2 regions of the Promicromonospora sp. NPDC050880 genome follow, and region 1 is predicted to be linked to the other one. Evidence: predicted binding sites of a transcription regulator. Region 1 holds the regulator's gene; the other holds the start of a gene.
What was found. Region 1 encodes Rex, which represses fermentation and respiration genes when NADH is low (regulators of the CRP and FNR family bind a similar motif). Its sites were predicted from a motif close to CTTGTGAANNNNTTCACAAG; they were not measured.

Region 1 (14,264 bases):
TACCTCATCCGGCTGGAACCCCTGGCCTCGCTGCGGCCCGCCGAGGTGGCGCGTCTCGTCGGCCCCACCCTTCAGCGCTACCTCACCGGCCCGCTCCCGGTCGTCGAGGTCCCGGACGCCGGGCCTCTTGCGCCGCGCGACGAGGCGGGCGCATAATTCCTCACATGAGGAAAAGTGCGGTCGTCATCCGGGACCTCCGGGTGGTGCGCGGCGGCAGGCCGATCATCGACGGGCTCGACCTGGCCGTGCCCGCCGGCTCCGTCGTCGGGCTGCTCGGGCCGTCCGGTTCGGGCAAGACGACGCTCATGCGCACCGTCGTCGGTGTGCAGGACAAGGTGACCGGGTCCGTGGAGGTGCTCGGCGCCGCGGCCGGCACCCCGGCACTGCGCCGCCGGGTCGGGTACATGACGCAGGACGCCAGCGTCTACACCGACCTGACGGTGGTCCAGAACCTCAGGTACTTCGCGGCACTGGCCGGCGTGCCGTCGTCCGCGAGGGCGGTGGCGGCGGCCGTGGCCACCGTCGACCTGGGCGGGCACGAGAAACAGCGCGTCGGCACCCTCTCCGGTGGCGAGCGCTCCCGCGTGTCGCTGGCGGCGGCGCTGGTCGGCGACCCCGAGCTGCTCGTCCTGGACGAGCCGACCGTGGGCCTGGACCCCGTGCTGCGGCGGGACCTGTGGACGGTCTTCCGGCGGCTCGCCGCCGAGGGGCGCACGCTCCTGGTCTCCAGCCACGTCATGGACGAGGCCACCCAGTGCGACCGCCTGCTCCTCATGCGGTCGGGCGCACTCGTCGCGGACACCACGCCGGACGAGCTGCTGACCAGCACCGGGGCACCCGACGCCGAACGCGCCTTCCTCACCCTGATCGACCGGGCGGCCGCCGCCACCCCCGAGGAGGACGTCCGATGAGCCTGACCCTCGCCACCGCCGGCCGCGTGCTCGCGCAGCTCCGCGGCGACCACCGCACCGTGGCCCTCATCATGCTGCTGCCGTGCCTGCTCATCGGCCTCATCGCGTGGATGTTCCACGATCAGCCGCAGGTGCTGGACCGGTTCGGCCCCATGCTCGTGGGCCTGTTCCCGCTCATCGTGATGTTCCTGGTCACCAGCGTCGCCACGCTGCGCGAACGGCAGTCCGGCACGCTGGAGCGGCTCATGACCACGCCGATCCGCCGGGGCGACTTCGTGGCCGGCTACGGTCTCGCGTTCGCGACGCTCGCGCTCGTCCAGGCCTTCGTGGTGGTCGGCTTCGCGCTGCTCGTGGGGATGGACGTCGCCGGGCCGCTCTGGCTCGTCGTGGTGGTCGCCCTGCTCGACGCGATCCTCGGCTGCACGTTGGGCCTGGCCGCCTCCGCGCTCGCCCGGAGCGAGTTCCAGGCGGTCCAGATGATGCCCGCCATCCTGTTCCCGCAGCTCATCACCTGCGGGCTGCTCATGCCGCGGGACCAGATGCCCGAGGTGCTGGAGTGGCTGTCCCGCGTCTTCCCGCTCACCTACGCCATCGAGGCGATGACGTCGCTCGCGGCCGGCGAGGAGTGGTCGGGCGTGCGGGGCGCCGTCGGCGTGATCGCCCTGTTCATCGTGGGCGCGGTCATCCTGGGCATCCTCACCCTCCGCCGCCGCACGGCCTGACCCGGGTCAGGGCAGGCGGAGGGCGTCGGCGACGTCGCCCCAGTGGACGTACGAGAAGCCCGTCGCGTCACGGTCCGGGTCCGTGTCGGGGCCCGTCTCGGGCTCGTCGTGCGTGACCAGCAGGCCCGACCGGTACCCGCCGACCGGGGCGTTGGACACGGCCAGCCCGTCCGAGCCGTTGACGTCGTCCACGCCGTCGCCTGCCACGCGGAAGGCGCCGAGCGGGCGGTTGCGGCCGGTCAGGGCGTAGACGGGGTACGTGTCGTCACCCTGGCTGGACACGATCACGTAGCCCGTGCGGCCGGGGCCGTACCAGATGTCGACGCCCTCGGCGTCGGCGGTCAGGTGCTTCCCGCCGTACGACGGCGCGGCCGGGTCCAGGGGAGCGCACTCCTCGGTCGCGGGGTCGTAGACGTCGTGCACGCCGAAGTCCCGGACCCTGTCGACCAGGCGCGGCTCGCCGGAGCCCAGGGGGAGCGGCACGCGCCACAGGCCCACGTCCTCCTGCGCGGCGTAGAGCGTGCCGGTACGGCGGTCGACGGCGACGCCCTCGAGCTGCGGCCCGGTACCCGGCTCCTCGCAGGGCACCCAGGTGGTTCCGTCAGGCAGCCGGAACTCGCCCGGCATCGCCAGGTGCTCGACGTCGGTGTAGCCCACGCCGTCGGCCCCGGTGGTGAGGCGGGCCGTCGCGATGGTGGTGGTGCCCTCCTGCGTCACCACCGCGTAGGTCGCGCCCCGGCGCTGGTAGACGGCCAGGCCGTAGGCGGTGTGCTCCTCGTCGACGGTCTCCCGGTCCGGGCTGAACAGGAAGTCCAGCCCGGGGGCGGTCACCTCGGTGAGCGGTGTCGCGGCGGCGGCACCGGCCGGGTCGATCGCGAAGAACCGGATCTGGTCGTTGTACCGGTCCGAGACGACGGCGACGTCGGTCGGCTCGCCGTCCACGTCCAGCCCGTAGGCGATGTCCACGTTGTTGTACCGGCCCGGCACACCGTCCGCGCGGGGCGCCGGCGTGGCCGCGACCGACTGCAGCTCGGTCGCGGCCACGTCGTAGACGCGCAGCCCGCCCTCCTTGGCCGTGGCCACGACGAGCGAGCGCGCCGAGTCCTCGGGGTGCACCCAGATCGCGGGGTCGTCGCCGGAGGCGTTGCCGCCGGCCTCGTCGTCGTACAGCGGGGGCGTCTCCACGGACGTGGTGACGACGGCGGTCCCGTGCGTCCCGCGGTCGCCCGTGGCCGACGCCGGCGCCGCAGCCGGCGTGAGCAGGGACAGGAGCAGCAGGGCGGCCGGCAGGGCGGCGAGGCGACGTCGCATGGACCGAAGCGTCCCGAACGGCGGTGAACGGAGCGTGTACGGCGGCCTGTGATCGGCAGTACGTCAGGTGATCGGCACCCCGGGGTACCGATCACCTGACGTGCTGCCGACCGGCGTGCGGCGTCAGTCCAGCAGCGGGTCCAGGCCCCACAGCGGGAACACCGCGCGCCGGGTGGCCTGGACGGCGCGGTCCACCGGGTCGGCGGGGTCGTAGCCGTCGCGCCACCTCCGGAACGCGACCTCGCCCCTGCCGAGCGTGCGTGCCGCCTCCAGGTCCAGGGACTCGACGACCGCGCGCCACGTGGCGGGCAGCTCCGACCCGCGCACCAGGGGCGCGTGGGCTGCCTCGGCGACGAGCGCCGCCCAGGCGAGCGGGACGACGTCGGACACCGCGTACCCGCCACCGCCGAGGGCGAGCCAGCGGCCGTCGGCGTGCTCGTGCGCGAGCGCGTGCGCCCACTGCTGTGCGGTGGTCTGCGCATCCACCGAGACGTCGAGGTTCGAGAGCGGGTCGCGACCGTGGGCGTCGCAGCCGTGCTGGGAGACGATCGCCTGTGGGCGGTGCTCACGGACCAGGGCGGGTACCACGGCGTCGACGGCCCGGAGCCAGGCGGCGCCCGAGGTGCGCGCCGGGACCGGCAGGTTGACGGCCGTCCCCTCGGCGGGCCCGGGCGGGCCCACGTCGGCCGACGCCCCCGTGCCGGGGAACAGGGTGCGGCCGTCCTCGTGGATCGAGACGGTCAGCACGCGCGGGTCGTCCCAGAAGATCGCCTCGACGCCGTCGCCGTGGTGCGCGTCGAAGTCCAGGTAGGCGACCCGCTCCGCACCGCGGTCCAGCAGTCGCCGGATCGCCGCGGCGGCGTCGTTGTAGACGCAGAAGCCCGACGCCGCGCCCGGCATCGCATGGTGCATGCCACCCGCGACGTTCACACCGTGCGAGATCTCGCCGGACCAGACGGCGTCCGCGAGGGCGACGGACCCGCCGAGCTGACGCGCCGCGGCCTCGTGCATCCCGAGGAACAGCGGGTCGTCGTCGGTGCCCAGGCCGCGTGCGAGGTCGGGCTCCAGCGTGGTTCCCGCGCGCCGGACGGCGGCCACGTAGTCGGCGTCGTGCACCGTCTCGATGAGGGCGTCGCTCGCGGGCTCGGCGTCCGCCACCTCCAGTGCGGGCTCCTCCAGCAGACCGAGCGCCTCGATCAGCCGCATCGTCAGGTCGAGCCGGGCAGGAGACATGGGGTGCCCGGGGCCGAAGTCGTACTCGAGGAGTCGCGGACTCCAGACCAGCCGGGCGAGGTGCACCCGCCCACGGTAACGGACCGGGGCGGCGGGCAGCTGCGCGGCCCGGCATCTGGCTGTGAGGCGCCGCCCGGGCACCACGAGCCCTGGAAAGCGGCCAGCGAACCCGTGTCGTGGCAGAGTAGGGCGTCGATCGCCAGGATGTGTGCACGGAGGGGAGCAGGGGCGGATGCCGAGCTTGCGGCACAGGCTGTTCGGCCTCCGGGAGCTGGTCGACGAGCTCGCGTTCCGGGCCCCGGCCCGGCTGGCCGTCACCGTCTTCGCCTGCGTGATCGCCCTGTTCGTGGCGCTCCTGATGGTGCCCTTCGCGACCGCCGACGGCGAGGGGGCGCGGCTGGTCGACGCGCTGTTCACGGCCGTCTCGGCCGTGTGCGTCACGGGGCTCGTGGTGCAGGACACCGCGACCTACTGGTCCCTGTACGGGCAGATCGTGATCCTCGCCGGCATCAAGATCGGCGGGTTCGGCATCATGACCGTCGCCTCTCTGCTCGGCATGATCGTGTCGCGCAAGATCGGGCTGACGCAGAAGCTGCTCACGGCGTCCGAGACCAAGACGAGCCGCCTGGGGGACGTCGGTTCGCTGGTCCGGGTCATCATCATCACGGCGACCACGCTCGAGCTGTCGATCGCGGTACTCCTGTTCCCTCGGCTGGTGGTCATCGAGGACAACGTGGGCACCGCGGCCTGGCACGCGCTGTTCTACGGCGTCTCGTCGTTCAACAACGCGGGCTTCGTGCCCACCACCGAGGGCCTGATGCCGCACGTCGGCGACTGGACGCTGGTGCTGCCGATCGCCCTCGGCGTGTTCATCGGCGCGCTCGGCTTCCCGGTGATCCTGAACATCCAGCGGTCGCTGCCGCGGCCCGGCCAGCGCTGGCACGGCTGGACCAAGCGGCTCTCGCTGCACAGCAAGCTGACCATCGTCACCAGCGGCGTGCTGTTCGTGGTCGGCGCGCTGCTGCTGCTGGTCCTGGAGTGGTCCAACGACGAGACGTTCGGGCCGCTGAGCCTCGGGGACAAGCTGCTGGCAGCGGTCTTCGCGGGGATCATGCCGCGGTCGGGCGGCTTCAGCACGGTCGACGTCGGCGCGATGCACGAGTCGAGCTGGCTCATCCAGGACGCGCTGATGTTCGTGGGCGGCGGGTCGGCGTCGACCGCGGGGGGCATCAAGGTGACCACGCTCGCCGTCATGCTGCTCGCGATCGTCGCGGAGGCGCGCGGCGACCGGGACATCGAGGCGTTCGGCCGCCGCATCCCGCGCGACGTGCTGCGCCTGTCGATCGCCGTCGTGTTCACCGGCGCCAGCATCGTGCTGGTCTCGTGCGTCGCGCTGCTCCAGGTCACCGACCTGCCGCTGTCCCGGGTCCTGTTCGAGGTGCTCTCCGCGTTCGCGACCGTCGGGCTGAGCACGGGCATCACGCACGACCTGCCCGACGCCGGCAAGTACGTCCTGGCGCTGCTCATGTTCGTGGGGCGGACCGGCGCCGTGACCGTCGTGGCCGTGCTGGCGCTCCGCGACCGGCGGCGCATCGTACGCTTCCCCGAGGAGCGCCCGATCATCGGCTGAGGCCTCGGGGCGCGGTACCGGTCACTAGGGTGGCCTGGACGTCTGACAAGTGGCCAGAGAGGAAGACCGTGCCGGAGAAGAAGCCCGATCGGGATGCGGGTGTGCTGGTGATCGGCCTGGGCCGGTTCGGGTCGGCGATCGGTGCCACCCTGGACCGCCTGGGGCAGGACGTGCTCGCCGTGGAGCAGGACCCGGTGCTGGTGGCCCAATGGTCCGGCCGGCTGCCGCTCGTGGAGGCCGACGCGTCCAACCCGGAGGCCCTGGAGCAGCTCGGCGCGCGGGACTTCGGCGTCGCGGTGGTCGGCGTGGGCTCGTCGCTGGAGGCGTCCGTGCTGATCACGGGCAACCTCGTCGACCTGGGCACACCCCAGATCTGGGCCAAGGCGATCTCCGCGGAGCACGGCCGCATCCTGACCCGCATCGGCGCCCACCACGTGGTCTACCCGGAGGCCGACGCCGGCAAGCGCGTCGCCCACCTGGTCAGCGGCAAGCTGCTCGACTACATCGAGGTCGAGGACGGGTTCACCATCGTGAAGATGCGCCCGCCGAAGGAGGCGCAGGGCTTCACGCTCGCGCAGTCGAACATCCGCAAGCGCTACGGCATCACGGTGATCGGCGTGAAGTCGCCGGGCGCGGAGTTCGTCTACGCGACGCCGGAGACGCGGATCTCCGCCAACGACCTGCTGGTCTGCTCGGGGCACGCCGATCTGCTGGAGCGGTTCGCGGCGCGGCCCTGACCACCGCGCGTGGCATCTCACACAGGCTCGATTACGGGCCGCGCGGCAGAGCGGGTAACCTAGGCACGGACTACTTTTCGTGTTGGTCGGCCATCGTCACTCTGGCGTCACTGTCCCGGACCAACCGTGGACCATTTCGCCGAGCGGCCCGTCGTCGGGCCGCCGCCGACCGATCGAACATTGCGAGGACCTATGGGCTCCGTCATCAAGAAGCGCCGCAAGCGTATGGCCAAGAAGAAGCACCGCAAGCTGCTTCGCAAGACGCGCCACCAGCGCCGCAACAAGAAGTGACCCACGCGCCCCCGGGCGCGTGAAGACCAGGCCCGGCCCCTTGGGGCCGGGCCTTCGTCGTGCCTGAGGCGCCGGGACGGTGAACGCGGACCTGGTGGCGGAAAGCGGCCGGATACCGCAACTACCCCTGCGCCCGGCGCCGGTCGTCAGTGACCGCGCAGCCGGCGCCGGGCCGCGCGGAGCACCAGGCCGAGCACCCACGCGGCACCCGCCCAGGAGGCCGTCCGCACGCCGCGGCCCGCCGCGCGCTGGGAGCGGCCGCGGAACTCCCGGATGGGCCAGCCCACCTCCTGCGCGTGCCGGCGCAGCCGGAGGTCCGGGTTGATGGGGCACGGGTGTCCCACGACGCGCATCATCGGCAGGTCGTTCAGCGAGTCGCCGTAGGCGTAGCTCTCGTCGAGGTCGATGTCGTTCACCTCGGCGAGCTCGACGATGGCGTCGGCCTTGGCCTGCCCGTGCATGAGGTCGCCCTTGAGCCGGCCCGTGTAGAAGCCGTCCTTGTGCTCGGCGACCGTGCCCAGGGCCCCGGTCGCACCGAGCCGGCGGGCGATGAGCTGCGCGATCTCCACGGGCGTGGCGGTGATGAGCCACACCTGGTGGCCGGCCGCGATGTGCTCGTCGAGCAGCCGGCGCGTGCCGGGGTAGATCCGCAGCGACAGGACGGCGTCCCACACCTCCTCGCCCAGGGTGGCGATCTCCGCGACGCTGCGCCCCGCGATGAGCGAGAGGGCGCGGTCGCGCACCTGGTCGATCTCCTCCTTGTTCTCGCCCCAGAGCAGGTAGCGGGCCTGGACCAGGGCGAACTTGAGGATGTCGCGGGTGCCGAAGAACTTGCGCTGGTACGCGGACTTGGCGATGTGGAAGGCGCTCGCTCCGCGGATGATCGTGTTGTCGACGTCGAAGAACGCCGCGGTGGCGGACGAGGGGTGCGTCGACGGCATGGAGGTCACTCTATCCGCGTGACACGTGCCGCAAGTCCTCGCCGGGCGCCCGCCCCGGAGCACTGGTAGAACCAGGGGGTGACCTACCGGAACGCCCTGTCCGAGCAGGCCCCCTTCGCCCGGGTCCTCCACCTGCTGGTGGCCCTGCTCGCGCTCGGCGGCTTCGTCATCGAGCTCGTCGTGGCGCTCACCGGCGGCCCCGGTACCGCGCCGACCCACGCCGAGCGCATCGTGCGGCTGTTCAGCTACTTCACGATCCAGTCCAACCTGCTGATCGGCGGTGTGTCGCTGGCCCTCGCGCTCGACCCGCGCCGGGACGGGCCGGTGTTCCGGGTGCTCCGGCTGGACGCGCTGCTGTGCATCGCGGTCACCGGCATCGTCTACAACACGGTGCTGCGCGGCCTCGTGGACCTGACGGCGGCCGGCATGGTGTCGAACATGATGCTGCACGTCCTGTCGCCGGTGCTTGCGGTCGTCGCCTGGGTGCTGGTGGGGCCGCGCCCGCGCGTGACCGCGCGGACCGTGTGGTGGTCGGTGGTCTACCCGATCGCGTGGCTGGTCTACACGTTCGTCCGGGGTGCGGCGACGGGCTGGTACCCGTATCCCTTCCTGGACGTGACCGAGCTGGGCTACGCCGGGGCGCTGATCAACTCCGCGGGCGTGGCCGTCGTCTTCCTCGCGCTCGCCTGGGGGGTGCGCTGGGCGGACGGACGGCTCCCGGACACCGACCGCTCGCGGGTCCCCGCGTGACGTAACCTCGGGGCGTGACAGCTCCTGCCGAACCCCGGGTCGTCCTCTACACCCGCGACGCGTGCCATCTGTGCGAGGACGCGCGTGCCGTCGTCGTCCAGGTGTGCGAGGGTGCGGGGGTCCAGTGGCGCGAGGTCGACATCGACAGCGCGCCCGCACTGCGGGACAAGTACGGGGAGTACGTCCCCGTGGTCGAGGTGGACGGGGTCCAGCAAGGATTCTGGCGCGTGGACGGTGCGCGCCTGGCCCGCCTCCTGGCATGATCGTCCCGGCAGTGTGTGCGTACGCCCGCGACACAGTGGTTGCGGGGAGGGGAGCAGCACGTGGTCGAGCTCAGTGACGGCACAGTTCCGGCGGCGACCGTGGGGCGCCTGCCCTACTACCTGCGCGCCCTGCGCGACCTCGCGGCCGAGGGGGTGGATCTCACGTCCTCGACGGAGCTCGCGGAGCGGTCGGGCGTGAGCTCCGCGCAGCTGCGCAAGGACCTGTCGTACCTGGGTTCGTTCGGCACGCGCGGCGTCGGGTACGACGTCGAGTCGCTCGCCTCGTACATCACCGTCGCCCTCGGGCTCGAGACGGAGCACCGGCTCGCGATCGTCGGCATCGGCAACCTGGGGCACGCCCTGGCGAACTACTCCGGGTACGCGACGCGCGGCTTCCAGGTGGTGGCCCTGCTCGACGCGTCGCCCGACGTCGTGGGCACCGACGTGGCCGGCGTCACGGTCGAGCACGTCCGGGACGTGGCCGGCGTCATCGAGCGGGAGCGGGTGTCGATGGTGGTCCTCGCCCTGCCAGGCCACGTGGCGCAGGACGTGGCCGACGCCGTCGTCGGCGCGGGTGTGCGCGAGATCCTGAGCTTCGCGCCCGTCGCGCTCCAGGTGCCGGACGACGTCGTGGTGCGCTCGGTCGACGTCGGCGGCGAGCTGCAGATCCTGGCCTTCCACGCGGCGGCGCGCGCAGCCGCGCTGTGACCGGCGCCGGCGTGCCGGCGTGAAGTGCGCCTCTACCCAGCGATTGCGCCCACCAGAGCAGCGATTCCGGGCGCAATCGCTGGGTAGAAGCGCACTGGGCTGGGATGCCCGGCTCGCGACGCACGGACGCCCGCCCTGCCGGGCACCGGGGGGGTGCCGAGGCGGGGCGGGCGTCCGGGACACGCGCCGTGCTGCGGGGAGGGGTCAGCCCTTGGCGATGGCGCTGACGTCCAGCGTGATCTTGACCTTGTCGCCCACCAGGAAGCCGCCGGTCTCCAGCGTGGCGTTCCACGTGAGGCCGAAGTCCTTGCGGTTGACCTCGAGGTTGGCCTCGAAGCCGGCGCGCACGTTGCCGAACGGGTCCTTGGCGGTGCCGGTGAACTCGGTCTCCAGCTCGACGCCCTTGGTGATCCCGTTGATGGTGAGGTCACCGGAGATGACGTAGTCGTCGCCGTCGGCACGGATGCCCGTGGAGGTGAAGGTCCAGGTCGGCTTCTCGTCGGCGTGCCAGAAGTCCGCGCTCTTCAGGTGGCCGTCGCGACCGGCGTCGCCGGTGCTCACGGAGGCCGCGTCCAGCTCGGCGGTGACGCTCGACGACTCCAGGTCCTCGCCCACCGTGATGGTGCCCGAGGTGACCGCGATGCTGCCGCGCACCTTCGCGATCCCGGCGTGACGGACGGAGAAGGAAGCAGCGGTGTGGGAGGGGTCGATCTCGTACGTGCCGGCGGTGAGACCAGCGGGGAGCGGGGTGGCCATGAGGGGGAACTCCTTGGTGATGTGGCGGTTTGGGTGGATAGTTGAGGGATCAACTACTCACGATCCCGTCCAACATAGCGGTTCCCGTAACGTATTCCCAGAGGGGCTCGGTTCGCACGAAGGCGGTGGTGACATGGCGGCGCAGACCGTCGAGGGGCGCGACATCTGGTTGTCCGAGGAACAGCAGGGATCCTGGCGGCACTACCTGGAGGGCACCGCGCGCTTCGTGGAGGCCCTGAGCTCGGTCCACGACCGGACCCTCACCCTCTCGCTCGGGGAGTACAGCCTGCTGGTCCAGCTCTCGGAGGCACCGGACCGCACCATGCGGATGTCGACGCTCGCGGACGGGCTCGTGCTGTCGCGCAGCCGGCTCACGCACACCGTGGCCCGGATGGAGGCCCGGGGCCTGGTGGAGCGGCGGGCTGCGGAGGGCGACCGACGCGGCGTGAACTGCACCATGACCGACAACGGCTACGCGGCCCTGGTGGTCGCCGCCCCCGGCCACGTGGCCGCGGTGCGCCGGATCATGGTCGAGGCGCTGGAGCCGGAGGAGTTCGCGATGCTGGGGCGGATCATGGCCAAGGTCGCGGCGTCGTCGAAGGACGCAGGCGGTACGGAGGAGGGCCTGGCGGCCCACTGCGACTGACGGGCGGGCCGGCCCGGCGCACCGAGCGCGCCGAGCCGGCCGGTGGTGCGACCACCTGACCGGCTCGGCACGCCGAGGACGCCGGGCCGGTGACGTGGTGCGACGTCAGGCTGTGATCGCGCGGCCGAACATCGGGCGGTAGGCGAAGCCCGCGATCAGGCCGCCGAGGATCGGGAACACGAGGAACACCCAGAGCTGGCCCCACGCCCAGCCCCCGGCGTAGATGGCGGTCGCCACCGAGCGGGCCGGGTTCACCGAGGTGTTGGTGACCGGGATCGAGACCAGGTGGATCAGGGTCAGCGTGAGGCCGATCGCCAGCGGCGCGAACCCGGGGGCGGCCACCCGGGCCGTGGTGCCGAGGATGACGAAGAGGAAGACCGCGGTGAGGACCGTCTCGGTCAGGGCCGCCGAGCCCAGGCCGAACCCGTCCGGCGAGTGCTCGCCGAACCCGTTCGCCGCGAACCCGGACTCCCGGGCGGCCTCGAAGTACCCGTCGGGCCCGCCGGCCGCGATCAGCGCCAGCACGCTCGACCCGAGCGCACCGCCCACGAGCTGCGCCACGACGTACCCGCCGACGTCGCTCCAGGAGAACCGTCCGGCGGCCGCCAGGCCCAGGGTGACGGCCGGGTTGAAGTGCCCGCCCGAGATCGGCCCCAGGGCGAACGCACCGACGACGACGGTGAGGCCGAAGGCCAGGGCGACGCCCAGGAAGCCGACCCCCACGGTGTTCGTCTCGGCGTCCGGGAAGTTGGCGGCGAAGACGGCGGTACCGCAGCCGCCGAGGACGAGGACGAAGGTACCCAGCGCCTCGGCGAGGAGCCGTGCGTACATCGCGGGTGATGCTGTCTCCGTCATGGTGAGACCCCCTTGCTCATGTCGGGCGGTTTCATGGTGAAGACCACCGTGAAACTTGTTGCTGACAGTAGGTCGGCATCCCTGGATCGGCGCGAGATGACGTAATCCACACCCGCTGGAGGTCACGGGCACCCAGGCTCGGGTGCGAGACTGGGCGCCATGGTCTCCACGACGGTCCACCTGCTGCGCCACGGCGAGGTGCACAACCCCGACGGCATCCTGTACGGGCGTCTGCCTGGCTACCGCCTCTCCGACCGCGGCCAGGCGATGGCCAAGATCGTCGCCGACCACCTCACCAGCGGTGGCCACGACGTGGTCCGGGTGGTCGCGTCGCCACTGCAGCGCGCGCAGGAGACCGCCACACCGGTGGCCCAGGGCTTCGGCCTGGAGCTCGCCACGGACGACCGCATCATCGAGGCCGGCAACCGCTTCGAGGGCCTCCGCGTCGGCGGGGGCGGCGGGGCGCTCAAGGACCCGCGCAACTGGCCGCACATGTGGAACCCGTTCCGCCCGTCGTGGGGCGAGCCGTACACGGAGCAGGTCCAGCGCATGCGCGCCGCCGTCGAGGACGCCCGCCGCGTGGCCGAGGGCCACGAGATCGTGCTGGTCAGCCACCAGCTCCCCGTCTGGCTCACGCGCCGCTCGTTCGAGGGCGGCACCCTCTGGCACGACCCGCGCAACCGGCAGTGCAACCTCGCCTCCCTGACGTCCCTGCACTTCGAGGACGACCGGTTCGTGGGCCTGCACTACACGGAACCCGCCGCGGAGCTCTACGACGGCGCGAGCAAGGTCGCCGGCGCGTGATGCGAGGGAAGACCTTCAAGGTCGTGCAGTGGGTGGTGGCCGTCGGCATCGTCGTCGGCCTGGTGGCGGCCCTCACGGCGTGCGCGCCCGAGGACTCCGGCGCGGGCGACGTCGTCGGGCAGGGCTACGTCTCCGGCGACGGGTCCGTGCAGACGTACGACGCCGGGGAGCGCAAGGGGCCCGTCGCCGTCGTGGGCACGGACTTCGAGGGCAACGAGGTGGACACGTCCGACTGGGCAGGCGACGTCGTCGTCGTGAACACCTGGTACGCCTCCTGCGCGCCGTGCCGCGCCGAGGCGCCCGACCTGGTGGACCTCGCCACCTCCAAGGACGGCGTGCAGTTCGTCGGCATCAACACGGAGGACGACGCCGGCGCCGCCCAGGCGTTCCAGCGCACGTTCGAGGTGCCCTACCCGAGCATCGAGGACCGCTCCGGCACGGTGATCGCCGGGCTGACCGGCGTCGTGCCCCTGCAGGCCGTGCCGACCACCGTGGTGCTGGACCAGGACGGCAAGGTGGCCGCCCGCGTCATCGGCCTGGCCGAGGGGTCCACCCTGGAGGCGCTCATCGACGAGGTCCTGGCGGAGGCCGCCTGATGCTGCCCGGCTCGATCGCGACCGCCGTCGGCGACGGACTCGCCAGCACCGCGTTCAGCGGGTCCCTGCTGCTGGCGGTGCCCGTGGCGATCCTGGCGGGTCTCGTGTCGTTCGCCTCGCCGTGCGTGCTGCCCCTCGTGCCGGGCTACGTCGGGTACGTGAGCAGCATGGCCGCGGCGTCGGCCGGGACCACCCCCGGGCTCGTGACCACGCGGACCAAGCCGGCGCGCGGCCGGGTCGTCGGCGGCGTGGCGCTGTTCGTGCTCGGCTTCACCGCCGTGTTCGTCTCGTTCGGGGCGGCGTTCGGCGGTCTGGGCGTGTTCCTGGTGCGCTGGGAGGACGTGATCATGCGCGTGCTCGGGGCCGTCGTGATCCTGCTCGGCCTCGGCTTCCTCGGCGCCGTGCCCTTCCTCCAGCGCGAGGCGCGGTTCCACGTGACGCCGCGCACCGGCCTGTGGGGTGCGCCCCTGCTCGGCATCGTGTTCGGCCTGGGCTGGACGCCCTGCATCGGCCCGACGCTCGGCGCCATCCAGGTGCTCGCGATCGACGAGGCGTCCGCCGGCCGCGGGGCCCTGCTCGGCGTGGCCTACTGCCTCGGCCTCGGGGTCCCCTTCCTGCTCGTCGCGCTGGGCCTGCAGAGCTCGGAGCGCATGCTCGACTTCCTGCGCCGGCACCGCCTCGCGGCGCTGCGGATCGGCGGCGGGCTGCTCGTCCTGGTGGGGCTGCTGCTGGTCACGGGGCTGTGGACGCGGATCACCGGGGCCATGCAGCTCTGGATCGGCGGATTCGAGACGGTGCTCTGATGGCCGACCGCACCAGGCAGGAGTCCTACGTCCCCGAGGGCATCGCGGACGAGTTCACGCAGGGCGCGCCGGCGTCCGACGAGAAGCCGCAGAAGCCCGGCCGGCCCACCGCGCCCACGCTGGGCCTCGTGGGCACGCTGCGCTGGATGTGGCGGCAGCTCACCTCCATGCGGGTGGCGCTCATGCTGCTCATGCTGCTCGCGGTGGCCGCCGTGCCCGGGTCCGTGCTGCCGCAGCGCAACCAGGACGCGGCCGGCGTCATCGAGTACCTCGCCGACCACCCGACCGCGGGGGAGTGGCTCGACCG
Region 2 (14,264 bases), on a different contig from region 1:
CGCGGCGTGCCCGACGCCGAGCTGCGCGCGCTGGAGGTGGGCTCCCACGTCGACTTCTCCGCCGAGGACCGCAAGCTCGCCATGACGCTCGCCCGCGAGGGCGAACCCGTGCGCCGCTGGCTCGACTTCCTCGGCCCGGACGCGGCCTTCCCGCGCTACGCCGGCATCACGCGCCCCGCCGCCGACGCCGCCGAGGCGGCCCGCCCGCAGGCGTCCCGGTCGGAATGGCTCGCGAGCGCGGACCAGACCGACGACCTCAGCGCCCGCAGCCGCGCCCGCGGGGCGTCCGCCCAGTCGGGTGTGCTGGCGGCGTTCGCGCACGCCGCACGCCGGGTGCACGGCCTGGACCGGCTCCGGTTCGTGCTGCCGATGCACACCCGGTACGCGCCCCAGCACGCGTCCGCCGTCGGCTGGTACGTGGGCCTGTGCCCCGTGGACCTCGACCTGAGCGGCACCGGCCCGCTGCTGCGCGACGTCGACGGCCGGCCCGGACCCGCCCGGGTGCTCGACGGCGACGCCCTGACCACCGCCGTCGAGCGCGTGCACGCCGCCGTCTCGGCGGGCAAGCCCCTGGTGCGCTACTCGTTCGCGCGGGTCGCGGAGCTGGGCGGCATCGCCGACAGCCCGCACTTCGCGGTGTCCTACGTCGACACCCGGTTCGTGCCCGGGGCCGAGCGCTGGAGCTCGTGGGCCGCCCGCACCCTGCGCAGCCCCGCCTACGGCACCGACGAGCTCTACCTCTGGTTCCTGCGCACCCACGACGGGCTCAACGTGTCCACCCGGTACCCCGACACCCCCCAGGCGCACGCCGCGATGGACGCCCTGGTCGCGGAGCTGCGCACCGTGCTGCGGGCCTTCGGCACCGCCGGTCTGCGGGAGGCGGTCGCATGATCCTCGGCGCCATGGGCACGTGGACGACGGCACCCGGCCAGGTGCTGCACGTCCGGCCGACGGCGGCCGCGCTCGCCGCCGCGGCGTCCGCCCCGGTGGACCCCGGCCCGCCGTCGTTCCTGCAGGGCGACCACCTGCGCGCCTACGCGGCGCGCCGGTCCTCCGGCGGGCGGCACCGGGCCTGGACCGGCACCGCCACCCGTCTCGACGGGCCGTTCGACGGCGCCGCCCTCGCGCGGGCGCTGACCCGGTTCGTGCGGCGGCACGAGGGCCTGCGCACCTGGTTCGACGTCGATGCCTGCGCCACCGGCGGGGACCCGGTGCGGCACCTGGTCCCGGCGGACGCCGTGGGCTTCGAGGTCGTGGACGTCCCCGCGTTCTCGCCGGCCCCCGGCCGGTCGTGGGACGAGTGGCTGACCGGCCACCTCACCGCGACGTTCGACGCCGCCTGCCGGCCCGACGGGTGGTCGCCCTTCGCGCTCGGCGCCGTCGTCACGGACGACGGCTTCGGCCTGTTCTGGGGGTGCGACCACGCCTTCACCGACGGCGCGTCCCAGCTCATGGTGCTCAGCGAGCTCGAGGAGCTGTACGGGCAGGAGCTCGGTGTGCTCGACGCCGCTGCTCCGGAACTCGCCGCTGGGGAACCCGCTGCTCCGGAGCCCGCGACCGCCCGCTCGTTCCTCGACCACGCGCGCGCGGAGCACGCGCTCGCCGCGGCGACGCCGCCCGACGCCCCGGAGATCCGGGCCTGGGCCGACGCGGTGACCGCGCACGGCGGGCGCCTGCCCCGGTTCGCGCTCGACCTCGGCCTCGCGCCGGGGGAGACGGCGCCCGTCCGGATCCGCTCCACGACGCTCCTTGATGCCGGCGGGCTCGCGCGGCTGGACGAGCTGGCCGCCGCGCACGGCGCGCGGTTCACCGGCGCGGTGTTCGCGGGGATCGCCCTCACCGACGCGCGGCTGACCGGCGCCACCGACTGGTTCGGGGTCACCGTGGTGGGTTCGCGGGGTCCGGGCTTCGAGACCGCGCAGGGCTGGCTGTGCAACTTCGCCCCGGTCGCCTTCCCGGTGGCCGGCGGGGGCGTCCCGGCGTCGTTCACCGACGTGCTGCCGGCGGCGGACGCCGCGTTCCGCAGCGCGCGCAAGGTCGCGGCGGTGCCGGTGCACGCCGCGCTCGGCGTCATGCTCGCGGGCGGCGTGCTCGACCCGGCCTCGCTCGGCAGCCCGCAGCTCATCAGCTACCTCGACCTGCGGCGCTTTCCCGGCGCGGGGCGGCCCGCCTACGACAACGGCCTGCACTTCACGGGGGAGGGCCGCACCGCGAACGCCTCCCTGTGGGTCAACCGGGACCACGAGCGGCTCTACGTCGTGATGCAGACCCCGGACGTCCCCTCGGCGCAGGCGGCGGCCGACCGGTACGTGGCCGAGCTGACCGCGACGTTCGAGGCCGCGGTGGGCGGTGCCGCCGGGGCGGCCGTGGGTGGCGCGGCTGCCGGCGGCGCGGGGGTCGAGCGCCTGGAGGCGACCGGTGCGGGTTCTCTCGGCTGACCTCTGGGAGCCGGCGCCGGGCCAGGTGGTCACCTGGGACGTCACGCCGGGGGCGGGGCACGTGCCGGGACCGGCGGTGCCCACCTACAACCAGCGCAACCACCTGCTCGGCGCCCGCGGGGGCGAGCCGAGCGTGTGGATCGCCGCCGCGTTCGACGTCGCGGGCCCCGTGGACCGTGCCGCGCTGGAGGGGGCCTTCCGCGACCTGGTGGCGGCCCACCCGGGCCTGCGGGTCGAGGCGGTGCGGCGCCCCGACCCGGAGGCCGTGGGGCTGGTGCGGCACGACGCCGACGCGCTGGCCTGGCGTGCGTACGAGGGCCCGGTCACCCGGACGGCCGACGAGACCCGGGCCCACCTGGTGGCCGAGCTGTCCCGGCGGTGCGCGCCGTTCGGCTACCCCGCGTTCCTGCCCGCCGCGATCAGCCGGGCGGACCGGTCCACGGTCGTGCTCGGCCTGGACCACCTGCACACGGACGCCTGGTCGACCACGGTGATCGTGGACGAGCTGGCCGCCCGGTACGCCGAGCGCGCCGACGGCGCCCGCATGGCCGTCCGCCCCGCCCGTCTCCTTCCCGCCGATCCGGCCGGCCTCCCGTTCGTCGGCGCCGACGACCCGCGCCTGGCGACCTGGCAGGGCTTCCTGCGCGAGCGGGACTGGGCGCTGCCCACGTTCCCGCTGCCGCTCGGCGTGCCCCACGGCGAACGGGCGCCGCAGCGCACGGTCGTGCGCACGCTGGCCGACGCCGCGACCGCCGGCGCCGTCGCCGCCCGGGCCCGCTCGGCGGGCGCGTCGACGTCGGCGGCCGTGCTGGTCACGCTCGCCCGCGCGGTGGCGGACCTGGGCGGGCCGGCGACGCTGGAGACCCTGCTGCCCGTGCACACCCGTGCGGACGACGCCGCGCGGCGCTCGGTCGGGTGGCACACCACGACGGTGCCGCTGCGGATCGACTCCGGCACCGGGCACCCGTCCGCGCGGGCCTGGGCCGCACCCGCGGGGGACGCGCAACGCACCGTGCCGGACACCGCGCTGGCCGAGACCGGCAAGGCGCTGCGGGCGGCGCGCGAGCTGGCCGCGGTACCGCTGGAACAGGTCGTCGGGACGCTGCCGCAGCCGCTGCGGTTCCCGCGCAGGGACATCTTCCAGGTGTCCTACCTGGACTACCGGCGGCTGCCCGGCCACGCGGCGGCCGCCGGGAGCCGCGCGCACCACGTGTCGGCCGCGACCCGGGCCGACGACCTCCAGGTCTGGGTCTCCCGCACGGACGACGGCCTCGCCGTCCGCGCCCGCATGCCCCGCACCGCCACGGCGACACAGGTGGTCGACGCGCTGCTGGACCGCTGGGCCACGATCCTGGCCGAGCTGGGCTGACCGCCGGGTGCACGGGCCGGGCGCCGTCGGAGGCGACGGCGCCCGGACCGCCGTCCTACCCTGCCTCCATGCCTACCCACGACGTCCGCACGCTCACCGAGGGCAGGGCTGTCGCGGCCCTGGCCAACCCGGCGCGCTCCCGCCTCCTCGACTCGCTGACGGCCGAGGGGCCGGCCACCGCGTCGGTGCTGGCCGAGCGGACGGGGCTCGCCGTCGGGAGCATCAGCCACCACATGAAGGTGCTGGCGTCCGCCGGGCTCGTCGAGGAGGCCCCGGACCTGGCCCGCGACCGGCGTGAACGCTGGTGGCGCCGGGCGGCGCGGTCCATCACCTGGGGCCGGTCCACGCTGCCGCCCGACGCGGAGAGCCAGCGGCAGGCCGTGGCCGCCGAGGAGTTCATGCTGGCGCGGCAGGTCGAGCGGGCGCGCGCCTGGCTGGAACGCCCCGAGCAGGACGACGAGTGGACCAGGGCCGAGCTCTCCACGGACAGCTGGCTGCGCCTCACCCCGGACGAGCTGCAGGAGCTGACCGACGAGGTCAACGACCTCGTGCGGCGGTGGAAGGAGCGGGGAAGCACGGGGCAGGCCGAGGGGAGGGCTGAGCACGTGTTCCTCTTCGCGCGGGCGTTCCCGTCCCGTCCCTAGTTCGACAAGGACTGTTGTACAAGAAGTCTTGTAGATATAGTCTGGCCGCATGACGACGATCGCGCCCTCGCGGGCGGTCCTGCCCCTCGCGCGCAACCGGGCCTTCGGCCTCCTGTGGCTGGGCGAGGGCGTCAGCGTGGTCGGCAACGCGACGACCTCGGCGCTCCTGCCGCTGCTCGCGGTGACGCAGCTCGACGCCGGACCCGCCTGGATGGGCCTGATCACCGCCGCGGCCTGGCTGCCCTGGCTCGTCATCGGGCTGCCGGTCGGCGCGTGGGTCGACCGGCTCCCCGCCCGGGCGGTGATGATCGCCGCCAACCTGGCCGCCGCGGTCTCGCTCGGGAGCGTGCCGGTGGCGTTCGCGCTCGGTGCCCTCACCCTGGTCCAGGTCGCCGTGGTGGCCCTGGTGGGCGGCGTCTGCACCGTGTTCTTCCGCACCGCCTACCAGGTGTTCCTGCCCGAGGTGGTGCCCGCCGGCCAGCTCGAGGCGGCGAACGCACGGCTCTTCGGCACCGAGTCCGCGGCGAACGTGGCCGGCCCCGGCCTCGGTGGTCTGCTGGCCCAGTGGCTGACGGCGGCGGTCGGGCTCGCGCTCGACGCCGCCACGTTCCTCTGGTCGGCGGTGTGCCTGTGGCGCATCCAGGTGGCGCGCCCGGCCGCCGCGGAGCCGGGCCCGGCCGGGTCGCTCGCGGCGCGGATCCGGGAGGGCGTGGACCTGGTCCGCCGCGACCGCTACATCCCGTGGCTCGTGGGCATGGGCGGGGCGTCGAACTTCGGGCTGACCGGGTACGGGGCCCTCCTGGTCCTGTTCCTGGTGCGCGACCTCGGGCTCACGGAGGCCGGCGTCGGCGCGGTGCTCGCGGCGGCCGGGGCCGGTGGCGTGCTCGGCGCCGTCGTCGCGCCGTTCCTGAGCACGCGCCTCGGCAGCGGGCGGGCCTCCACCGTCCTGCTCGTGCTCTCCGGCCCGGCGGCCCTGCTGGTGGGTGCCGGCCTGCCGGGCTGGGGCGCGGCGATCAGCGGGGCCGGCGGGTTCCTGGTCGGCCTGTGCGTGGTGTCGGGCAACGTGATCCGCAACGCGTGGCGCCTGCGCTACGTGCCCGCCGGCCTGCGGGGGCGCGTGATGACGGTGATGCAGGTGGTGAACTTCGGCACCATGCCGGTGGCGGGCGTGGTCGCGGGGTGGCTCGGCGGGGTGCTCGGCGTCCGCGAGACCATCCTGCTCATGGCGGCGGTGCACTGCCTCGCCACGTGGAGCGTGCTGGTCTCGCCGCTGGCCAGGCTGCGCGCCCTCCCGGAAGGCACCCTGGGCGGCTGACGCCCCCACGGTGTCCGACGACGAACGCGGGGGTAGTTGCGCTCACGGTCCGGAGAGCGCAACTACCCCCGCGTTCGTGCGGGTCGGGACGTCGTCAGGCGCCCGCGGTGACCTTCTCCGCCGCGGTGAGCTGCGCGGTGTCGTAGTCCGCGCCGCCGCCGAGGCTCGGCATCATCGAGGTGAGCTGCGGCTTCCACGTCGCGTAGTTCTCGGGGAAGCAGCGCTCCAGCAGGCCGGTCATCGCGGAGACGGCGGTCGAGGCGCCCGGCGAGGCGCCGAGCAGGCCGGCGATGGTGCCGTCGGCGGAGGCCACGACCTCGGTGCCGAACTCCAGCACGCCGCCCTTGCCCTTGACCCACTTGATGACCTGGACGCGCTGGCCGGCGGTGATCTTCTCCCAGTCGGCCGGCTGCGCCGTCGGCATGAACCGCTGCAGCTCGTGGAACTTGGTCTCCGGCGCGGCCGCGACCTGGCCGATGAGGTAGCCGGTGAGGTCGAGGTTCTTCACGCCGGCGCCCAGCATCGAGAACACGTTGTGCAGGCGCAGCGACGTGATCAGGCCCAGGTACTTGCCCTTCTTGAGGTACTTGGGGCTGAACCCGGCGTACGGGCCGAACATGAGGTAGCCCTTGCCGTCCACGATGCGGGTGTCCAGGTGGGGCACGGACATCGGCGGGGCGCCGACGTCGGCCTTGCCGTAGACCTTCGCGTTGTGCTGGGCCACGAGCTCGGGGTTCGCGGTGCGCAGGAACTCGCCGGAGATCGGGAAGCCGCCGTACCCGCGGGCCTCCTTGATGCCCGAGGCCTGCAGCAGCGGCAGCGCGCCGCCGCCGGCACCGACGAAGACGAACTTCGCGGTGACGGTGCGGCGCCGGGTGCCGGCGTTCCAGGTGCGGTCGTTCAGGGCCAGGCGCCAGCGGCCGTCCCGGAGCTTCTTGAGGCCGCGCACCTCGTGGTTCAGGTGCAGCTCGGTGTTGTGGGCGGTGGCGAAGCCGACCAGCTTGCGGGTCAGGGAGCCGAAGTCGACGTCGGTGCCCGCAGCGGCGCGCGTGGCGGCGATGGGCTCGTCGGCGTCGCGGTCCAGGGTCATCAGCGGGGCCCACGTGCCGATGACGGCGGGGTCCGTGCTGAACTCCATGTCGCTGAACAGCGGGTGGGCGCTGAGCGCGTCGTAGCGGCGGCGCAGGAAGTCGACGTTCTCGGCGCCGCGCACGAACGTCATGTGCGGGGTGACGTTGATGAAGTCGGTGCCCTCCATCAGGCCGGCGGTGAGCAGGTGGTTCCAGAACTCGCGGGAGGTGTGGAACTGCTCGTTGATCTTCACCGCCTTGGAGATGTCCACGGAGCCGTCCTTGCGCTCCGGCGTGTAGTTCAGCTCGCAGAGCGCGGAGTGGCCGGTGCCCGCGTTGTTCCACGGGTTCGACGACTCGAGCGCGACCTCGTCGAGGCGCTCGTAGATCCCGATACGCCAGGTCGGCTCCAGGATCGTGAGCAGCGCGCCGAGGGTGGCGCTCATGATCCCTCCGCCGATCAGCGCGACGTCGACCTCTTCGGAAGGACGCGGGGCTGTCTGGAGGTATGAAGTCACGGCAAGAACGATAGCGGGCTTGTGAAAAGCGGAACGAGCGCTGTGGCATGAATCACGTGATACGCGCCGTGACGTCTCTCACTCGGCGGCCGTCCGGCGCGACCGCCCGGCGGTCTCAGCGCACCGGCTGCGGGGCCAGGACCGACAGGAGCTGGAGCTTCTCGTGGCTCTCGCTGCCCGGTACGGCGGTGTACACCATCAGGGAGTGCACCTGGCCCGGGTCGACCAGCCGCTGGCAGTTCAGCTCGAGCGCCCCCACCTCGGGGTGCACGAAGTGCTTGACCTCGTGCGGGCGCACCCCGATCTCGTGCGCCTCCCACACCTCGCGGAACTCCTCGCTCTGCTTCAGCAGCAGGGCGGCGAGCTCCGCGGCGCGCGACTGCGGACCCCGCATGGTCACCAGCTCGCGCAGCCCCGAGGCGTACATCCGCGTCAGGAAGGCGTGCTCGTCCGGTGCGTAGAGGTCGCGCGCCCCGGGGTCGGTGAACCAGCGGTACCCGGCACTGCGGGCCGGACCGGTGAACTCGGTGGTGCACCCGGTCAGCGCCACGCCCATCGGTGTCTGGCGCAACGTCTCGCCCAGCTCGGTGACGATCTCGGCGGGCGTGTCGTCGAGCCGGTCCAGGATGCGCAGCAGGCCCGGGCTGATGTGCGCGCTGGTGCTGCCGCGCGGCGGCGGGTTGTGGCCGGCCAGCCGGAACAGGTGGTCACGCTCGTCGAGCGACAGGTGCAGTCCCTGCGCGATGGACGCGATCATCTGCTCGGACGGCTGCGGGCCGCGCTCCCGCTCGAGCCGGGAGTAGTAGTCGGTCGACATGTTGCACAGCACGGCGACCTCCTCGCGGCGCAGCCCGTTCGTCCGCCGACGCCGGCCTCGCGGCATGCCCACGTCCTCGGGCTGGAGCTGCTCACGGCGTCGGCGGAGGAACTCCGCCAGCCCGGTGCGATCGATCACGGTGTCCCTCTCGTCGAGTCCTGCCTCGTTTCTACCCCGTGCCCGGCGGTCCAGCCACGGCCCGCCGATCCCCCCATACGGCGTGAGCGGTGGCCGTACGGCGTGAGCGGTGGCCCGGCGAGCCTGTGATCGCCAGGTCCTGGATAGGTCCTGACGCCCCGCCGAGGATCGGTGCCGTGGCCCGAGCGGGCCGCGAGCACCACGACAGCCGTCACGGCAGGGAGCAGAACAATGCCACGCACATCGATCGACATCACCGTCCCGGACCTGACCGGCAGGCGCGCCGTGGTCACCGGCGCCAGCGACGGCATGGGCCTGGGCATCGCCGCACGGCTCGCCGCCGCGGGCGCCGAGGTGGTCATGCCCGTCCGCAACCCCGCCAAGGGCGAGGCCGCCATGACGCGGATCCGGCGGGTCGCGCCGGGCGCGCGGGTCTCGCTGCGCAGCCTCGACCTGTCCTCGCTGGAGAGCGTCGCGGCCCTGGGCCAGACTCTCCGCGGGGAGGGCGACCCGATCCATCTCCTCGTCAACAACGCCGGCGTGATGCGGCCGCCCCGGCGCCTGACGACCGCCGACGGGTTCGAGCTGCAGCTCGGCACCAACCACCTGGGGCACGTCGCGCTCGTCGCCCAGCTCATGCCCCTGCTGCGGGACGGCGGCGCCCGGGTGACGTCGCAGGTCAGCGTCGCTTCGGCCAGCGGCTCCATGCACTGGGACGACCTGAACTGGGAGCGGTCGTACGACGTCATGCGGGCCTACCGGCAGTCCAAGATCGCCCTCGGCCTGTTCGGCCTGGAGCTCCAGCGACGCAGCGAGGCCCACGGCTGGGGCATCACCAGCAACCTGTCGCACCCCGGCGTGGCGCCCACCAGCCTGCTGGCCGCGCGGCCGGAGCTCGGCCGCGGCCAGGACACGCCCCACATCCGCCGGATCCGCTGGCTCTCCGAGCACGGGATCCTCCTGGGCACCGCGGAGACCGCGGGCCTGCCCGCGCTCATGGCCGCCACCGACCCGGCCGCCCGGCCCGGCGCCCTGTACGGCCCCAGCGGCCCCGGCACCCTCGGCGGCCCGCCCGCCGAGCAGCGGATGCACCGCCCGCTGCGCAGCCTCACCGAGGCGGCCCGGGTGTGGCGCGTCTCCGAGGAGCTGACCAAGGTGGCCCTCCCGGCCGCCTGACCGGCTCGCGCCGAGCAGCACCACCCGAGCAGCACCCACCCGAGCAGCGCCCATCCCGCCCCCGAGTACCCGACCCGAGCACGTCGAGCCCCCAGGAGCAGCCCATGAGTTCCGTCCCCCGTCCGGCCGCCCGCCCCCGGAGCCCGTGGTGGGTGGTGGTCGGCGCGGGCACCGCGAACGCCGTCGGCCCGCAGCTCTACCTGGCCACCACCGGCGTGTTCGTGCTGCCGATCGTCGAGGACACCGGATTCAGCCGCACGACGGTGACCGGCGCGTACTCCGTGGCCGCGGTCGGCATGGTGATCGGGCTGATCGTGGTCAGCCGGCTCGTGGACCGGTACGCCGCGCGGTACATCCTGGTGCCGTCGTTCGTGCTCTTCGCGGCCTCGATGGCCACGATCGGCCTGACGCCGCCCGTCGAGGCCGTCTACTTCGTGCCGTGCTTCCTCGTCGGGTTCTTCGGCGCCGGCACGGCGGTCCCGGCCACGCGCGTGGTCGTGGGCTGGTTCGACAACAACCGGGCGCTCGCCGTCGGCGTCGTGACCGGCATCATCGGCCTGGGGGCCGCGCTCGGTCCCGTGCTCGCCGGGGCGCTCATCGACAGCGTCGGCTGGCGGCAGGCCTACGCCGCCATGGGGGTCGTCGCGGCCCTGGTGTCCGTCACGATGATCACCCTGTTCGTGCGGGGCCGTGCCGAACGGCACGTCCGCGGACGCCTGGTCGCCGAGACCCAGGCCGGCGACCGCGACGTGCGCCTCGAGCTGCCCGGCCTCACGTTCGCCGAGGCGCTGCGCACCCGGCAGTTCTGGGGCATCGCGCTCGGTCTGGGCATGGTCGGCGTGGTCGTGGTCGGGCTGCAGGTGCACCTCGTGCCGATGATGACCGACCGCGGCCTGAGCGCCGACCAGGCGGCCCAGCTCCTGGTCGTCTTCGGCCTGGCCTCGCTCGTGGGGCGCGTCCTGGGCGGCATCGTCATCGACCGCGTGCACGGCGCGATCGTCGGCCCGGTCGTGATGCTCGCCCCCATCGTCGGCATGCTCTTCCTGTACCCGCCGTTCCCCACGGCGGCCGTGGCGGTCGCGTTCATCGGCATCGCGTTCGGCATCGAGGGCGACCTGCTCGCCCTGCTCATCACGCGGTACCTCGGCATGCGCAGCTTCGGCCAGATCGTGGGCCCGGTCCAGGCCGTGTTCATCCTGGGCAGCGCCTTCGGCCCGCTGCTCCTCGGGCTCGGGTACGACGAGCTCGGCTCCTACGACCCGGTCATCCCGGTGCTGATGGGCGTCCTGGTGACCGGCGCCGTGCTCATCGGCACCCTGGGCCCGTACGTCTACCCCGCGGTGCGCGGCTTCGACCGCCTCGCGGCCCGCGACGAGCTGGCGGCGGCCGAGGTGCTCAGCGACCTCGCCGGGGGAGAGGGCGAGCGGGTCGTGCCGGGGGTGCGGCAGGCGTCCTGACCCCCCGGCCGGGGCCGGTCACGGCCGGTGGTCGACGTCGGTCCCGCCGCCCAGGTCCGTGCAGTCGACGGCCCGCACCCCGTGCTCGCGCAGGTACGGTCCGGCGCCGGTGTCCCCGTGCACCGCGTCGGCCAGCGGCCCCCAGTGGGCACGGCCGACGAGTACGGGGTGCCCGGGATCGCCGGCATACGTGGCGCGCGCCAGCGTGCCGAGGGCGGCCTGCTCGGTGAGCGTCCCCAGCACCCGGCGCACCGCGTCGGGCCGCAGGCCCGGCAGGTCCACGAGCGTGACGGCGGCGGCCACCGCGCCGGTGCGCCCGGCCTCCGCCAGGCCGGCGCGCAGGGACGCCGCGACACCGTCCGACCAGCCGGCCGCGACCACCGGGCGCGCGTCGGCCGGCACCAGCACCCGGGCCTCGTCGGCCCGTGCCCCGAGCACCACGACGACGTCCGAGCAGCCGCCCTCGCGCAGCGCCCGGCAGGCGAGCTCCAGCCACGGGGTGCCGTCGTCGTCGCGGACCAGGGCCTTGGGTATCCCGAACCGGGTGCCGGCCCCGGCCGCGAGCACGATCCCGACGACGTCGGGCGGGCCCGCCGGGCCGGGGGCGTGTGGTGCTGTGCCTCTCATGCGAGGAACCTAACCGGCCCGGCCCTGCACAGCCTCGGACCGGCAGGCCCTGGACACGGCGGTCCGTGTCCAGAGGCCTGCGGACCGTACGGGGTCAGCGGCTCGACGTGGGCCACGGCCCCAGCTCGGGCAGCTCGCCCGGCAGCGGGGTCGCGGGCACGCGCCCGGCCAGCCACACCGTGACGTCCCGCGGGTCGCCCGCGATGTCGTCCACCGCGACACCGTCCGGCAGGCGCACGGCCAGGAACGCGCGCAGGTGGCCGCACAGCGTGTCGTCCCACGTGCCGTACCCGATCGGCGCCGCCGTGCCGGACGTCGCGTCGACGGCGTGGATGCGCACCTCCCGCCACCAGGCCAGGACGCAGCCCGACAGGGGTCCGTCGCGGTAGCCGCTCGGGGCGTCCCACAACGGCGACGCAGGGGCCGGCCAGGTGCGCGACAGGTCGTCGCGCAGGCGCGACAGCACCTCCAGGTGCTCGTCGAGCGCGCGGCCGGACCCGGCCTCGATCGCCGCGTCCCGCGCCGCGCGGCTCGCGTAGACCGGGACCACCTCGCCGCGCTCGGCGGCCCGGGCCTGCCCCAGCAGCGCGGCACCCACGCCCGCGACATGGGACAGCACGTGCCCGCGGGTCCAGCCCTCCAGGGTCGATGGCCCCGCCAGGTCCTCGGCGGTCAGGTGCCCGACGGCGGACACGAGCGCGTCCAGGCCGGCAGCCGAGTCGGTCAGGGCGTGCGGGACGAGGTCGGCGGCGGTGCTCACGGGGGATGTCCCTTCGTCGGGGGCGGGGTGGGTCGGGATCACGGCCACAGCAGACCGGCGGACCAGCCGCCGGCGTCGGCCCGGTAGAGCAGGCGGGTGTGCGGCCCGTCGTCGGGCGCCTGCCAGAACTCGACGCTCACCGGCGTCAGCACGTAGGCCGTCCAGTCCGGCGCGGCCAGCCCCGGGTCCGCGGTGACGGCGCGCAGGGCCTCCGTGAAGGCCGCCACGTACTCGTCCCGTGACCCCAGCGGCTCGCTCTGCCGGTTCACCAGGCCCGCGGCGCGCGAGGCGTCCGGACGTGCCAGGAAGTCGGCACGGCTCACCTCGGCCCCGGCCGACGCCGCACTGCCCGTCACCTTGACCTGCCGGCCCAGCTCGGGCCAGAAGAACGTCAGCGCGGCGTGCGGGTTGGCCGCCAGGTCCTGCCCCTTGGGCCCCGAGGACTGGGACGCGAACCACCACCCCTGCGCCGTCACGTCCTTGAGCACCAGCGTGCGGGCGTGGACTCGCCCCGCGGCGTCGGCGGTCGAGAGGGTGGCGGCGTGCGGGGCCAGCAGGCCCGCGTCGATCGCCTCGTTCAGCCAGGCTTCGAACAGCTCGTGGGGCGTGCCGGGCGCCGCGCCCGGGTCGAACACCGGCAGGCCCGGCCGGGCGAACGCGGGCAGCGCGCGGAGGCGCTCGCGGAGGGTCACATGCTCTCCTTCTCGGTCAGCAGGCCGACGAAGCCGCGCACCGCTGCGGTGAGCGCGTCGGGATCCTGCGTGGCGCGGGCCAGGACGTAACCGCCCTGGATGATCGCGAGGGCGGCGTGCGCGCGGTCGCGCGCGACCTCGTCGGGCAGGCCCGTCTCGCGGAAGATCGCGGTCAGCTCGCGGAGCAGCCGCACGAAGTAGGCGGTGAGCACGTCGCGCAGGCCCTCGTCGTCCATCACGGCCTGGTCGGACGTGTGGCGGCCGATCCTGCAGCCCGCCAGGGCGTCCCGTGGCCGTTCGAGGTAGGCGATCACGCGCTGGACGGCGGGGGAGTCGCTGCGCAGGGTCCGCATCGCGCGGGCGAGCGCGTCGTCCACCGTGGCGCCGACGGCGGCCACCGCGAGGTCGTGCTTGGTGGGGAAGTGGTGGTAGAGGCTGCCCTGGCCGACGCCCGCCGCGACCAGCACGGCGCGCGGGCTCGTGGCGCCCACACCCTGGGTGGCGAAGAGGTCCTGCGCGGCGTCGACGAGCCGGTCGCGGGCTGTGGCCGTGGTCATGGCGGCACCATACCTACCTCCAGGTATGGTGACAAGCGGGCAGTGCCCGGACGTCGGCGGGCGCCGTCGTCAGAACAGGGTGAGGACGCCCAGGACGCCGACCGCCAGGGCGAGGGCGAGCGAGACCGTGATCAGGACGGCGTGCACGGTACGGAACCGCGTGGCCCGGCCCTCGGCGTCGCGCGACCGCGGGTCGGCGGCGATGCGCTGCCAGAACCGCGGCCAGATGACCAGGTTCCAGAGCGCGGTGACGACGAGGACGACGGACCAGCCGGCAGGAATCTCCACCCGCCGATTATCCGCCGCCGGGGACGGGGGAGGATCAGAAGTAGTCGCGGACGTGGAGCTGACGGCCCGCGAAGAGGGTCGTCAGGGGCGCGTCGTGGGTGTCCGGGCCGGTCAGGTGGCCCCCGAACCGCAGGTTCGCCGCCGACTGCACGCCCGCGTACAGCAGCGCCAGCCCGTTCGCGGTGAGCACGGGCCGCTCGTGGTGCGCGTCCTCGACGGCGACGTCGTCCTGCTCGACGTGCGTGACGCCGTCGGACACGGTGAGCGTCCAGGTGCCCGTGAGGTCGGCCGGGCCCCGGACGGCGAACGGGACGCGCACGCCCTCCAGCGGGGACTCGATGCCGCGCAGCGCTCCGGCGACGTCCAGGACCCGCAGCATGTACGGGTGCGCGGAGTGC

Region 2: a site for Rex is predicted at 7,373-7,392, ahead of mqo (malate dehydrogenase (quinone)). Genes of this name have one in related genera too.

Annotation. Positions count from the first base shown of each region.
Region 1 covers NZ_JBITFV010000004.1:288,141-302,404, forward strand. The annotation lists gene ACIBBF_RS10350 (TetR family transcriptional regulator) at 1-156, shown strand, start outside; gene ACIBBF_RS10355 (ABC transporter ATP-binding protein) at 165-911, shown strand; gene ACIBBF_RS10360 (ABC transporter permease) at 908-1,633, shown strand; gene ACIBBF_RS10365 (phytase) at 1,640-2,944, opposite strand; gene ACIBBF_RS10370 (acetoin utilization protein AcuC) at 3,068-4,243, opposite strand; gene ACIBBF_RS10375 (TrkH family potassium uptake protein) at 4,410-5,807, shown strand; gene ACIBBF_RS10380 (potassium channel family protein) at 5,876-6,544, shown strand; gene ACIBBF_RS10385 (30S ribosomal protein bS22) at 6,737-6,835, shown strand; gene ACIBBF_RS10390 (HAD family hydrolase) at 6,982-7,776, opposite strand; gene ACIBBF_RS10395 (Pr6Pr family membrane protein) at 7,855-8,526, shown strand; gene ACIBBF_RS10400 (glutaredoxin family protein) at 8,541-8,789, shown strand; gene ACIBBF_RS10405 (redox-sensing transcriptional repressor Rex) at 8,850-9,497, shown strand; gene ACIBBF_RS10410 (YceI family protein) at 9,702-10,253, opposite strand; gene ACIBBF_RS10415 (MarR family winged helix-turn-helix transcriptional regulator) at 10,387-10,899, shown strand; gene aqpZ (aquaporin Z) at 11,005-11,754, opposite strand; gene ACIBBF_RS10425 (histidine phosphatase family protein) at 11,914-12,558, shown strand; gene ACIBBF_RS10430 (TlpA family protein disulfide reductase) at 12,558-13,154, shown strand; gene ACIBBF_RS10435 (cytochrome c biogenesis CcdA family protein) at 13,154-13,957, shown strand; gene ACIBBF_RS10440 (cytochrome c biogenesis protein ResB) at 13,957-14,264, shown strand, end outside.
Region 2 covers NZ_JBITFV010000002.1:311,811-326,074, reverse strand. The annotation lists gene ACIBBF_RS05370 (condensation domain-containing protein) at 1-891, shown strand, start outside; gene ACIBBF_RS05365 (hypothetical protein) at 888-2,438, shown strand; gene ACIBBF_RS05360 (hypothetical protein) at 2,419-3,807, shown strand; gene ACIBBF_RS05355 (ArsR/SmtB family transcription factor) at 3,876-4,451, shown strand; gene ACIBBF_RS05350 (MFS transporter) at 4,501-5,766, shown strand; gene mqo (malate dehydrogenase (quinone)) at 5,861-7,354, opposite strand; gene ACIBBF_RS05340 (helix-turn-helix transcriptional regulator) at 7,470-8,309, opposite strand; gene ACIBBF_RS05335 (SDR family oxidoreductase) at 8,541-9,485, shown strand; gene ACIBBF_RS05330 (MFS transporter) at 9,590-10,942, shown strand; gene ACIBBF_RS05325 (NTP transferase domain-containing protein) at 10,961-11,569, opposite strand; gene ACIBBF_RS05320 (maleylpyruvate isomerase family mycothiol-dependent enzyme) at 11,664-12,329, opposite strand; gene ACIBBF_RS05315 (pyridoxal 5'-phosphate synthase) at 12,368-13,021, opposite strand; gene ACIBBF_RS05310 (TetR/AcrR family transcriptional regulator) at 13,018-13,578, opposite strand; gene ACIBBF_RS05305 (SCO4848 family membrane protein) at 13,648-13,866, opposite strand; gene eis (enhanced intracellular survival protein Eis) at 13,901-14,264, opposite strand, start outside.